DNA from 3 places in the Pseudomonas sp. 910_23 genome. Region 1 is predicted to be linked to each of the others. Evidence: predicted binding sites of a transcription regulator. Region 1 holds the regulator's gene; each other region holds the start of a gene.
What was found. The regulator FliA, encoded in region 1, starts transcription of late flagellar genes. The targets are predictions, from matches to a motif close to CTAAAGTTTNNNNNNNNNNNGCCGNTAA.

Region 1 (4,176 bases):
CACAACCGGCGCAGCAGCAGCCGGTTCAGCCAGGCGCGCCAGGGCGGCCAGCAGTTCCGGGGTAGCCGCCGTGATGGGCGCACGTTCACGCACCTGGCTGAACATGCCGTTGACCGCATCCAGTGCTTCGAGAATCACGTCCATCAATTCCGAATCAACGTGACGCTCACCCTTGCGCAGGATGTCGAACACGTTCTCGGCGATGTGGCAGCACTCCACCAGTTCATGGAGCTGGAGGAAGCCGGCGCCCCCTTTTACAGTGTGAAAACCGCGAAAAATTGCATTGAGCAGGTTCGCATCATCCGGTCGGCTTTCCAGCTCGACCAGTTGCTCGGACAGTTGCTCTAGAATTTCGCCGGCCTCTACAAGGAAATCCTGAAGGATTTCTTCATCGGCGCCGAAGCTCATGGGTGTGCTCCTTAGAAGCCTAAACTGGATAACAGGTCATCTACGTCATCCTGACCTGACATAACGTCTTCACGTTTATCGGCATGAATCTGCGGACCTTCACCCTTGGCGAGATGTTTTTGTGGATCTTTTTCCGAGAGGATCGCTTCGCGGTCGTGTTCGATGCCGGCAAAACGGTCGACCTGGCCGGCCATCAGCACCAATTTGAGCAAGTTGCTTTCCACTTCGGTGACCAACTGGGTCACGCGCTTGATCACTTGGCCGGTGAGGTCCTGGTAATCCTGGGCCAGCAGAATGTCGTTGAGGTTGCTCGCCACCGTACGGTTCTCTTGCTCGCTGCGCGACAGGAAACCGTCGACCCGACGCGCCAACTCACGAAATTCCTCAGCGCCCACTTCACGGCGCATGAAGCGGCCCCAGTCAAGGCTCAGGGCCTGGGCTTCGCTGGCCATGCCGTTGACCAGAGGCGTGGCGTTTTCCACCAGGTCCATGGTGCGGTTGGCAGCGGCCTCGGTCAGCCTGACCACATACGACAGGCGCTCAGTGGCATCGGTGATCTGGGAAATTTCTTCGGCCTGGGGCATGCGCGGGTCAATCTGGAAATTGACGATTGCACTGTGCAGCTCGCGTGTGAGCTTGCCCACTTCCTGGTACAGGCCGCGGTCACGGGTCTGGTTAAGCTCATGGATCAACTGCACCGCATCGGCGAACTGGCCTTTTTCCAGGCTGTCGACCAACTGGTGAGCATGTTTTTTCAGGGTCGACTCAAAGTCGCCCTGTGACGTTTCGTTATGCTCCATAGCTCCCCCGCGATGGCATTAGCCGTGGATGCGTTCGAAGATTTTCTCGATCTTCTCTTTCAAGGCCAGTGCCGTGAATGGCTTGACCACGTAACCGTTGACCCCGGCTTGGGCGGCTTCGATGATCTGTTCACGCTTGGCTTCGGCGGTCACCATCAGCACAGGCAGGCTGCGCAGTTTTTCATCGGCACGCACATGGCGCAGCAGGTCGATACCGGTCATACCCGGCATGTTCCAGTCGGTTACCAGAAAGTCGATGCTCCCGCTGTTGAGGATCGGAATCGCCGTCAGGCCGTCATCCGCCTCGACCGTGTTGGTGAACCCAAGGTCACGCAACAGGTTTTTAATGATCCGCCGCATCGTTGAGAAGTCATCAACGATGAGGATTTTCATGTTCTTGTCCAATTCGACCTCCAAGCAGTCTTAAACGCGCCCAGCACCTGGACGCGCCATTTCAATCAACAGGCGTTACACAAAAAGGACTGCCCAGGGCACCACGGTACTCACCCGCAAAACCCTGCGGTTTCGCGGTAGCGTCTGCAGTGTCCCCACACTGCCTGTCAGCGCGCGCGCCACTCTCCCAATCGCCCCCGCAAGCGGGCTGCGCACTGGCTATGCAATTGGCTGACACGCGACTCGCTGACCCCCAGGACCTCACCGATTTCCTTGAGGTTCAGCTCTTCGTCGTAGTACAGCGCCAGCACCAGGCGCTCACGCTCGGGCAAGTTGGCAATCGCGTCCGCCAACGCTTTCTGGAAACGTTCATCTTCCAGATCGCGCGACGGTTCAAGATGTGCACTCGCGCCGTCCTCGTGCAGCCCTTCGTGTTCGCCGTCCTGTAAAAGGTCGTCGAAACTGAACAGGCGGCTGCCCAAGGTATCGTTCAAAATCCCGTAGTAATCGTCGAGACTCAATTGGAGTTCGGCCGCAACTTCATGATCTTTAGCGTCACGACCGGTTTTTGCTTCAATTGCACGAATTGCATCACTGACCATGCGGGTATTGCGGTGTACCGAACGCGGCGCCCAATCGCCTTTACGCACCTCGTCGAGCATTGCGCCACGAATACGGATACCCGCATACGTCTCGAAACTCGCACCCTTGCTCGCGTCGTATTTGGTCGACACTTCAAGCAGGCCGATCATGCCAGCCTGGATCAAGTCCTCGACCTGCACGCTCGCCGGCAGGCGCGCCAACAGGTGATAGGCAATGCGCTTGACCAGAGGCGCATAGCGCTCGATCAATTCGCCCTGGCTGTCACGTGCCGACTTTTTGTAAAGGTTGTAGCCGCTGGATGTCATAGCACCGGTCCCGCACTCGTCTGATGCACCAAACGCTCGACGAAAAACTCCAGATGCCCCCGCGGATTGGCGGGCAACGGCCAGGTATCGACCTTCTGGGCAATGGCCTTGAACGCCAGTGCGCATTTCGAACGAGGGAACGCTTCGTAGACCGCACGCTGCTTTTGCACGGCCTTGCGCACACACTCGTCATAGGGAACTGCGCCGACGTATTGTAAAGCCACATCGAGGAAGCGATCCGTGACCTTGGTCAACTTGGCGAACAGGTTGCGCCCTTCCTGCGGGCTCTGGGCCATGTTGGCCAGCACGCGAAAGCGGTTCATGCCGTAGTCACGGTTAAGCAGTTTGATCAGCGCGTAGGCGTCGGTGATGGAAGTGGGTTCGTCGCACACCACCAGCAGCACCTCCTGCGCGGCGCGCACAAAGCTGACCACCGATTCGCCGATCCCGGCGGCGGTGTCGATCACCAGCACGTCGAGGTTGTCGCCGATATCACTGAAGGCCTGGATCAGCCCGGCATGTTGCGCGGGGCTCAGGTGCACCATGCTCTGGGTGCCCGAGGCAGCCGGCACAATACGAATGCCACCGGGCCCCTGGAGCAGCACATCGCGCAGCTCACAGCGGCCCTCGATCACATCGGCAAGGGTATGTTTGGGTGTCAGCCCCAGCAGAACGTCCACGTTCGCCAAGCCCAAATCAGCATCCAGCAGCATGACGCGACGGCCAAGCTCTGCCAGGGCCAGGGACAAATTCACTGACACGTTAGTTTTGCCGACGCCACCTTTGCCGCCGGTCACCGCGATCACCTGTACGGGATGCATGCTGCCCATTTTATTTCTTTACCTTGTCTTGCTTAGACGCAGGCTACATGGCTTGGCCGCTTGAAACGCTTGCAGACCATCGATGTAGGTACATTTCACGGTGTTCATCCTGCCTCAACCGACCCGTTTTGCCGGGTGGTGGTAAAGGTCGGCGAACATATCGGCCATCGCTTCCTCGCTAGGCTCTTCTTGCATTTGCACACTGACGGCACGGCTGACCAACTGATGACGGCGCGGCAGATGCAGATCATCAGGGATCCGCGGCCCGTCGGTCAGGTAGGCGACCGGTAATTCATGACTGATGGCCAGGCTCAACACTTCGCCCAGGCTCGCGGTTTCGTCGAGCTTGGTGAGGATGCAGCCGGCCAGACCGCAGCGTTTGTAACTATGGTACGCGGCGGTAAGAACCTGTTTCTGGCTGGTGGTTGCAAGCACCAGGTAGTTTTTCGACTTGATGCCACGCCCGGCCAGACTTTCGAGCTGCATACGCAGGGCCGGGTCGCTGGCTTGCAGGCCGGCGGTATCGATCAGCACCACGCGCTTGCGCAGCAGCGGGTCGAGGGCATTGGCCAGGGACTGGCCCGGGTCGACGTGCGTCACCGGCACATTGAGGATGCGGCCCAGGGTCTTGAGCTGCTCCTGGGCGCCGATGCGGTAGCTGTCCATGCTCACCAGGGCGATATTCTGTGCGCCGTACTTGAGTACGTAGCGTGCGGCCAGCTTGGCCAGGGTAGTGGTCTTGCCCATGCCGGCGGGGCCGACCATGGCAATCACACCGCCCTCTTCCAGGGGTTCGATTTCCGGGGTGGCGATCATGCGCGCCAAGTGCGCCAGCAACATGCGCCA
Region 2 (4,176 bases), on a different contig from region 1:
GTTTGTGGCAGGCTTCTTCTGTTCGCTGGTGCAATTCTGCCTTTACCCATTGGCAGTGGCTTTTTCCAACGATCATGTAGAAGGTGATCGTCGGGTTTCGCTGACGGCCATGTTGTTGGTGACCTACGGCATAGGCGCCAGTATCGGCCCACTGCTGGCGGGCGTAGTGATGAAGTTGTTCGGCAGCCAGATGCTCTACGCGTTTTTCAGTTTGTGTGCGTTGATCCTGGTATGGCGCATCCGCCCCAAAGCAGTGACCAACCTGCACCAGGTCGACGACGCCCCGCTGCATCACGTGGCGATGCCTGACAGCATGTCCAGTTCACCGCTGGTAGCAGCGCTAGACCCACGGGTGGATGAGCAAGTGGTACAGGAGCAGATGCAGGTCACTGTCCCTGACCCGGAACCCGAGCCAGACCCGGTAACTGATGAGCCAGCCAATGAAGAGCCGCAGGAGCCGGTGGACCCGGATGAACATCCCCATGACTTGAGCAGGGCACGCCCCTGAACGAAAAATGGGCAGTTCCTATCAGGAACTGCCCGTTTTTTATTTCAGCGTCCAAACCTTAAAGATCATCGTCCTTGTCGAAGCGCCGAGCCTCGCGCTGCAGCTGGTAGACAAAACGCTCCACCTGGCGCTGCACCAAACCACTCATGTTGTGAAAGCGCACGCCAGCAAAGGTCGTGTTGATCTTGTCTTCGAAGTGCAGGTAGCGCAGTTCGACGGAGGTGGTCATGCTGCCAAAGGGCAGGGCGGCGATAAAGCGGTCATAGACCTGGCCCAACTGCAGGCGCTCGGAGATATCGCCCTCAAAGCGCAATTTGCAGCCGGTGGCGGAAATGTCCAGAAGTTTGCCGCTGATCGGTGCCTTGAGCTTCTCGCCGCCCAGTTCGATATTCACCAATTGCGCAAGTTTCAGCGCGGCGCGAAATGCATTGCGCCGCTGATGGTAAACCACTTCATCAGGCATGCTGCCGCTATAGATACGGTGGCCGTCTTTTTCGCTGATATTCAGCGTGCCATTGCTTTCCCAGGCAACCCGTACACCTTCATGGAAGCCTTCGATACGAAAGGGTTCGCCGTTCTCGAGGTAGCGCTCACCGTCTCGGGGGATCATTTCATCCAGGGCCAGCGTTTTGCTGTCCCGATCAATATCCACCAAATAGCTTTGAAAGCGCTGGCTGCGTTCGTGGAAAGTGATGATCAGCGGATCATGGCTTTCTTGCAGCATCCGTAATGTGCTGGCGACTTCCAGAGGCGTAGTGAGCACCTTCGGTGGCTGCGGTGCATCTTCCGCATTAGGGGCGTTGAACACGGTTCTTCCATCTCCAGACAAAGTACGACTACACGCAAGAACCGGCATTTTGCCAGTATGTAGCGCTCCTTGGATAGGTCGCGCTGTAAACCGGTGTCAGGCTTGGCTGCGGGTACTTGGCTTGACCAGGCGAGAGGTGGAGCCTTGGGCGTTGTACAGGGCCGGAGGCTCACCACCGTGCAGTATGCGCAACTGATTGGCGGTCGTGGCTTGCTGAAGCTGGATTGATTGGCCGTTGAGCAGGTTGGCTTCCTGGCACTGGGCAAGCAATTGATTGAGTTCTTTGCTTTGCGCCAGTAATTGATCACCGACCGAGGAATGGCTGGCCAGTTGTGCCAGGCCTTCGTGATCGGCAGGCAGGCCCAGGCTGATGAGTATCTGGCTGCGCTTCTTGCCGTGTTGTTCGAGCAACACAATCAGCGACTGCTTGCGCGCCAGGATTTCTTCGAGCAAGGGCATGTCCCGGCCGTACAGGGCCAGGGATTCTTCCTTGAGCAGCTCAAGCAACTGGTGCGTGGGCGCCAGATCATCAATGATCAGTTGAAGCAGATGTTCGTCGTGGTGCATGGCTGGCCTTGGGTTTTAAGCGTCCAAAAGCCCTGCGCAGGCTTTTGCCTAGCGCTCGGCTTCGAAGTTAAGCAGCTTACTGGCTACACGGCTGCTGTCGACTTTATAGCTGCCGTCGGCGATGGCCTGTTTCAACTCAGCCACGCGAGCTTTATTGACAACCGGCTGATCACGCAGCGAGTCAGTGACCTTCTGCAACTGTTGAGCCTCATTGCTCAGGTGTACCGATTCCCCGCTCTGGCTGGCGCTGGCCTGCTCTGCCTTGGCGGGCAGGGGCTGGGACTTGGCTTCTACGCTGTCCTTGGCACCGTTGGTGCGCGTATTGCCCGGCAAAGCCTGGGTGCTATTCAAACGACTGAAATCAATGACCATGGTGAAAAAAACCTCTGGGTATTTGGACGCTTGCCATGTTTTCGGCCATACCCGGGCAAACTTTAGGCTCGATTGACAATAAACCTGTACCGCTCGACATCCAATACACAGTGTAGGAAAAGCCGGGCTGTGATTCCAGTGATCTATAAAGCAACTTCGACCTGACCTGGCGCCGTGACCCGCGCCTTGATCACGCGATTGGAGTTGAGGTTCTTGACGCGAATCTGTTCGCTCATGCCGCCGTTGGACAGTGCCTCCCCTGGCATCCTTACGTTCAGCCCGCCACTGCTGGCAGAAATCACCACCTGGTCACCCTTGCGAATCACTTCGGCCTGTTCCAGATGAACCAGTGTGATGACTTGATCGGTGACCATTGGTCGGGTGAGTCTCTGCCCGATAGCCTGATCCACTGAGGTCAGGTAGCCCTGGTTGATCAGGCTGATATCGCGCTCGCGCAGGGCCACATCCTCGTAGCCGATGATGCCGGTGCGTTTCAACGGTCGCGCGACCACTACCACATCGCGGAACAGCTTGACCTGAGCCGGCACGAATACCGTCCAGGGCGAGGCGCCTTCACAGCGAACTTTTACCGTTACGCGTCCGATGGGCTGGGCAGGGCTTTCCAGCGTGGCTGTCAATTCCTTGTCGCACATCGGCATGCGCAAGCGCGGGTCCAACTGGCTGACCTGAATTTCATAACGTCCCGGGGTCTGCGTGGTCGCCAGATAATCTTCTACAGTGAATTCAAGAAAACCCTGGGTGACGCCGATAAGGAGATCAGGCAGGGTGACATTGTCGGCGCGTGCGGTAGCGCCAATGCTCAAGGCAAGCAGCGCCATCACGGTGCTGAACAGCCTGCGGTGGCTAGGGCGTCGGGAAACTGTCGTTTTAATATCCATGTTTAATAAATAGCAAAGCTCGTGCCGTTTAGTGTTGGGTGCGCGTCGTACCCCCAGGATTTAGGAGTCAGGGCATGGCAGGTGTAATGGATTCAGTAAACCAGCGCACACAGCTGGTAGGGCAGAATCGCCTGGAGTTGTTGCTTTTTCGCCTGGATGGCAAGCAGTTGTACGGCATCAACGTATTCAAAGTGCGGGAGGTGCTGCAATGCCCCAAGCTGACGATCATGCCCAAGTCCAGCCCAGTGGTGTGTGGCGTAGCCAACATCCGTGGTGCAACTATTCCCATTCTTGACCTGGCGATGGCCACGGGCTCGGCGGGTTTGCAAGACCGCCAGAACCCCTTTGTGATCATCACCGAGTACAACACCAAGACCCAGGGTTTCCTGGTGCGCTCGGTGGAGCGTATCGTCAATATGAACTGGGAAGAGATCCACCCGCCGCCCAAGGGCACGGGGCGCGATCACTACCTGACGGCGGTGACACGGGTCGATAACCAGTTGGTCGAAATCATCGACGTGGAGAAAATCCTCGCCGAAGTGGCGCCCACTTCGGAAACCATCTCTGTGGGTGTGGTGGATGCCGAGACTGCACACAAGGCGGTGTCTCTGCGCGTATTGACCGTGGACGACTCCTCAGTGGCGCGCAAGCAGGTCACACGCTGCCTGCAGACCGTTGGTGTAGACGTGGTGGCCCTCAATGATGGTCGTCAGGCCTTGGATTACCTGCGCAAGCTGGTGGACGAAGGCAAGAAGCCCGAAGAAGAATTCCTGATGATGATCTCCGACATCGAGATGCCGGAAATGGACGGCTACACGCTCACGGCCGAGATACGCAACGATCCACGCATGCAAAAACTGCATATCATCCTGCATACTTCGTTGTCGGGGGTATTCAACCAGGCAATGGTCAAGAAGGTTGGTGCTGATGACTTTCTGGCCAAATTCCGTCCTGATGACCTCGCATCCCGGGTAGTCGACCGGATCAAGGCAGCAGATCACGGCTAGGGGATTTCCCCCGGC
Region 3 (4,176 bases), on a different contig from region 1:
AAGCACGACATCGCCAAGGCCTACGACGTTGAGTCTGAAGGCGGCGTCGCTTTCCGTGGCGCGTTCCTGATCGACGACAAGGGCGTCGTGCGTTCGCAGATCATCAACGACCTGCCGCTGGGCCGTAACATGGAAGAGCTGATCCGCCTGGTTGACGCCCTGCAATTCCACGAAGAGCACGGTGAAGTCTGCCCTGCCAACTGGAAAAAAGGCGACAAAGGCATGAACGCTTCGCCAGAAGGCGTTGCCGCTTACCTGACCGAGAACGCCGGCAAGCTGTAAGCCTGCGTCGAGGTACAAAAAAACCGGCCTGAAAAGGCCGGTTTTTTTATGGGAGGGGCGGTGCAGGCTCAGTCGTTGAAGTCTTCCCAGCCACCCATCTGTTTCCAGCGGTTGACGATGCCACAGAACAGGTCGGCGGTCTTTTCGGTATCGTAGCGGGCCGAGTGGGCTTCACGACCATCAAAGTCGATACCCGCTGCCTGGCAGGCTTTGGCCAGTACGGTCTGGCCATACGCCAGGCCTGCAAGGGTGGCAGTGTCGAAGCTTGAGAACGGGTGAAACGGGTTGCGCTTCATGTCCAGGCGCGCCACGGCGGCATTCAGGAAGCCCAAGTCGAAGCTGCTGTTATGGCCGACCAGGATCGCGCGTTTGCAGCCATTGGCCTTCAGCGCCTTGCGCACGCCACGGAAGATATCGGTCAGTGCTGCTTCTTCACTGACGGCCATGCGCAGCGGGTGGTCGAGCTTGATCCCGGTGAACTCCAGGGCCGCGGCTTCGATATTGGCGCCTTCGAACGGCTCGACACGGAAGAAGTGGGTGTGTTCCGGGAACACGAAACCCTGTTCGTCCATGCCGATGGTGGTTGCGGCGATTTCCAGCAGGGCGTCGGTGGCGCAGTTGAAGCCACCAGTTTCTACGTCGATGACAACCGGCAGATAACCGCGAAAACGCTCGGCCATCGGGTGGCGCGAGCCGCCGCCACTGTGCTCTTGTTCGTCATCGTAATGGTCTTCACTCACTTGCTTTCCTCCAGCAGGCGCCAGCGCAGTGTTTCACCGGCGCGCAGCGGGATAACGGTCAGCTCGCCAAACGGCAGGCTGGCGGGGGCGGTCCAATCTTCACGGACCAGGGTAATGCGGTCGGTATTCGTCGGCAGGCCGTAGAAACGCGGACCATTGAGGCTGGCAAAACCTTCGAGTTTGTCCAGGGCATTGCGCTGTTCGAATGCTTCGGCATACAGCTCGATGGCGGCAAACGCCGTGTAGCATCCGGCACAACCGCATGCGGCTTCCTTGGCGTGCTGGGCGTGGGGCGCCGAGTCGGTGCCCAGGAAGAACTTCGGGCTGCCGCTGGTGGCGGCATCCAGCAGTGCCACCTGGTGAGTGTTGCGCTTGAGGATCGGCAGGCAATAGAAGTGCGGCCGAATTCCGCCCACCAACATGTGGTTGCGGTTGTAGAGCAGGTGGTGAGCGGTGATGGTCGCGCCAACGTTAGCCGAAGCTTCGGTGACGAACTGCACGGCATCGGCGGTGGTGATGTGCTCGAACACTACCTTTAAAGTCGGGAACAACTCGACCACACGACGCATGTGTTCGTCGATAAAGATTTTCTCGCGATCGAACACGTCCACATCGCCACGGGTCACTTCCCCATGGATCAGCAACGGCATACCAACTTCGGCCATGGCTTCGATCGCCGGCAGGATCTTGTCGATACTGGTCACGCCGGAATCAGAGTTGGTGGTCGCGCCGGCCGGATAGAGCTTGGCTGCGTGTACGAAACCGCTAGCCTTGGCCTGGCGAATCTCTTCAGGCTGGGTGCGGTCGGTCAGGTAGAGCACCATCAACGGTTCAAAGCGGCTGCCGGCCGGTCGTGCAGCGAGAATACGCTGCCGATAGGCGTCGGCTTCTGCGGCATTGCGCACCGGAGGTACCAGGTTAGGCATGATGATGGCACGGCCAAACGTGCGCGCCACATCGGCCACGGTTTGGGGTAACGCAGCACCATCGCGAAGATGAATATGCCAGTCGTCGGGACGCAGCAGGGTCAGGCGGTCGGACATTGGGGATTCCAGGCGGGTCAATCTGGTGGGAATGCTACCGGAAAAGACTCTTGCAGGCACTCGCTATCAAGTTTTGCCGGATGCGACCGATATCCCCGGGTATGCCTTAACGATGTATGACGCTTTGAAGTGTTGTAGAAACCAGTGGAGCCTCCCGTGCGCCAGCATTATCTAGCCCTGCTCAGTGTGTTCGCCAGCCTGCCCGCTATGGCCCTCACGTTCCAGACACGTCTGGAGAATATTGAGTGGAAGGTAGAGGGCGACCAGTTCGAGTGCCGCCTGACGCAGCCGATCACCGACTTTGGTTCCGGGGAGTTCGTGCGCCGGGCCGGCGAGCAGGCGACGTTTCGCCTGAAAGCCTATAACGGTGCGTTTGGCGCAGGCTCGGCAACCTTGTTGGCCGCCGCTGCGCCCTGGCAGCCGGGCCGAGGCGATATCAACCTCGGGGCGGTACGTGTCGGCAGTGGCGACGTACTGTTCAATAGCTCCCAGGCCCAGGCCGGGCGCCTGTTCACTGGATTGCTTGAGGGGCGCAGCCCGACCGTACGGCATTACGCGCGCGAGGGCGGGTACTCGGAGGTGCGTCTGCTGCCGGTGAGGTTCAGCAAGGCTTACAGCGACTATCAGTCGTGCACTGCCAAGCTGTTGCCCATGAATTACGATCAGGTCAAGCAGACTGAAGTCGGATTCCCCGGTGGCGGCATTGAGCTGGACGCTGCCGCCAAGAAGAAGCTGTCTGTGATTCTTGCGTTCATGAAGGCCGACCCTACCGTCAATCATGTCGAGTTGAACGGCCACTCGGATAACAGTGGCAATCGCCTGACCAATCGCGACGTCTCGCGCCGCCGCGCCCTGGCGGTGATGGATTACTTCAAGGCCAATGGCATTCAGGAATCGCAGATCACCCTGCGTTTCCACGGCGAGAGCTACCCTCTGGCACCCAACACCAGTGCCGCCAACCGCGCCCGCAACCGCCGTGTGAATATCCAGCTTGAGCGGGTCGCTGCCCCCGAGAAACCGGCATCCCAAGCCACGGTACCGAGCAACCCGGCGGCTACCTCGTAGGTGCGACCATCGGTCGCCCACTCGACATAATCTGTCGCTTTATCTTCATTTGCTGTCGCGCCCCTGTAATTTCGCGGTTTTGATCGGTAGAATCGTTGCCTTTCCGTACAACCCCGTGGAGTGATGGCATGGCCGACGTAAACAAGGTCGTTCTCGCGTATTCCGGCGGCCTGGACACTTCGGTGATCCTCAAGTGGCTGCAGGATACTTATAACTGTGAGGTGGTGACCTTCACCGCTGACCTGGGTCAGGGCGAAGAGGTCGAACCTGCACGTGCCAAGGCGCAAGCCATGGGCGTGAAAGAGATCTACATTGACGACCTGCGCGAAGAGTTCGTCCGCGATTTCGTATTCCCGATGTTTCGCGCCAACACTGTCTACGAAGGTGAGTACCTGCTGGGTACCTCCATCGCACGTCCGCTGATCGCCAAACGTCTGATCGAGATCGCCAACGAAACCGGCGCTGATGCCATTTCCCACGGTGCCACTGGCAAGGGCAACGACCAGGTGCGTTTCGAACTGGGTGCCTATGCACTCAAGCCAGGGGTAAAAGTGATCGCCCCTTGGCGTGAATGGGACCTGCTCTCCCGTGAAAAGCTGATGGATTACGCTGAAAAGCACGCGATCCCGATCGAGCGTCATGGCAAGAAGAAGTCGCCGTACTCGATGGACGCCAACCTGCTGCACATCTCCTATGAGGGCGGCGTCCTGGAAGACACCTGGACCGAGCACGAAGAAGACATGTGGAAATGGACCGTCTCCCCGGAGAACGCTCCAGACAAGCCACAGTATCTGGAACTGACTTACCGCAACGGCGACATCGTCGCGTTGGACGGCGTTGAAATGTCTCCGGCCACCGTGCTGGCGACCCTCAACCGTATCGGTGGCCAGCATGGTATCGGCCGTCTCGACATCGTCGAGAACCGCTATGTGGGCATGAAGTCCCGCGGCTGCTATGAAACCCCGGGGGGCACCATCATGCTGCGTGCTCACCGTGCCATCGAATCCATCACCCTGGACCGTGAAGTCGCCCACCTTAAAGACGAG

Region 2: flgM (flagellar biosynthesis anti-sigma factor FlgM) is a predicted target of FliA. The motif match lies at 2,294-2,321, and genes of this name have one in related genera.
Region 3: FW800_RS26445 (flagellar protein MotY) is a predicted target of FliA. The motif match lies at 2,131-2,158, and genes of this name have one in related genera.

What each region holds. Positions count from the first base shown of each region.
Region 1 covers NZ_VXCZ01000004.1:74,569-78,744, forward strand. The annotation lists gene FW800_RS05995 (chemotaxis protein CheA) at 1-408, opposite strand, end outside; gene FW800_RS06000 (protein phosphatase CheZ) at 420-1,208, opposite strand; gene FW800_RS06005 (chemotaxis response regulator CheY) at 1,227-1,601, opposite strand; gene fliA (RNA polymerase sigma factor FliA) at 1,769-2,509, opposite strand; gene fleN (flagellar synthesis regulator FleN) at 2,506-3,339, opposite strand; gene flhF (flagellar biosynthesis protein FlhF) at 3,445-4,176, opposite strand, start outside.
Region 2 covers NZ_VXCZ01000030.1:47,289-51,464, reverse strand. The annotation lists gene FW800_RS26415 (MFS transporter) at 1-508, shown strand, start outside; gene FW800_RS26410 (flagellar brake protein) at 567-1,316, opposite strand; gene FW800_RS26405 (flagella synthesis protein FlgN) at 1,413-1,883, opposite strand; gene flgM (flagellar biosynthesis anti-sigma factor FlgM) at 1,932-2,255, opposite strand; gene flgA (flagellar basal body P-ring formation chaperone FlgA) at 2,399-3,154, opposite strand; gene FW800_RS26390 (chemotaxis protein CheV) at 3,229-4,161, shown strand.
Region 3 covers NZ_VXCZ01000031.1:1,514-5,689, forward strand. The annotation lists gene FW800_RS26430 (peroxiredoxin) at 1-282, shown strand, start outside; gene rnt (ribonuclease T) at 351-1,022, opposite strand; gene pyrC (dihydroorotase) at 1,019-2,065, opposite strand; gene FW800_RS26445 (flagellar protein MotY) at 2,222-3,130, shown strand; gene FW800_RS26450 (argininosuccinate synthase) at 3,259-4,176, shown strand, end outside.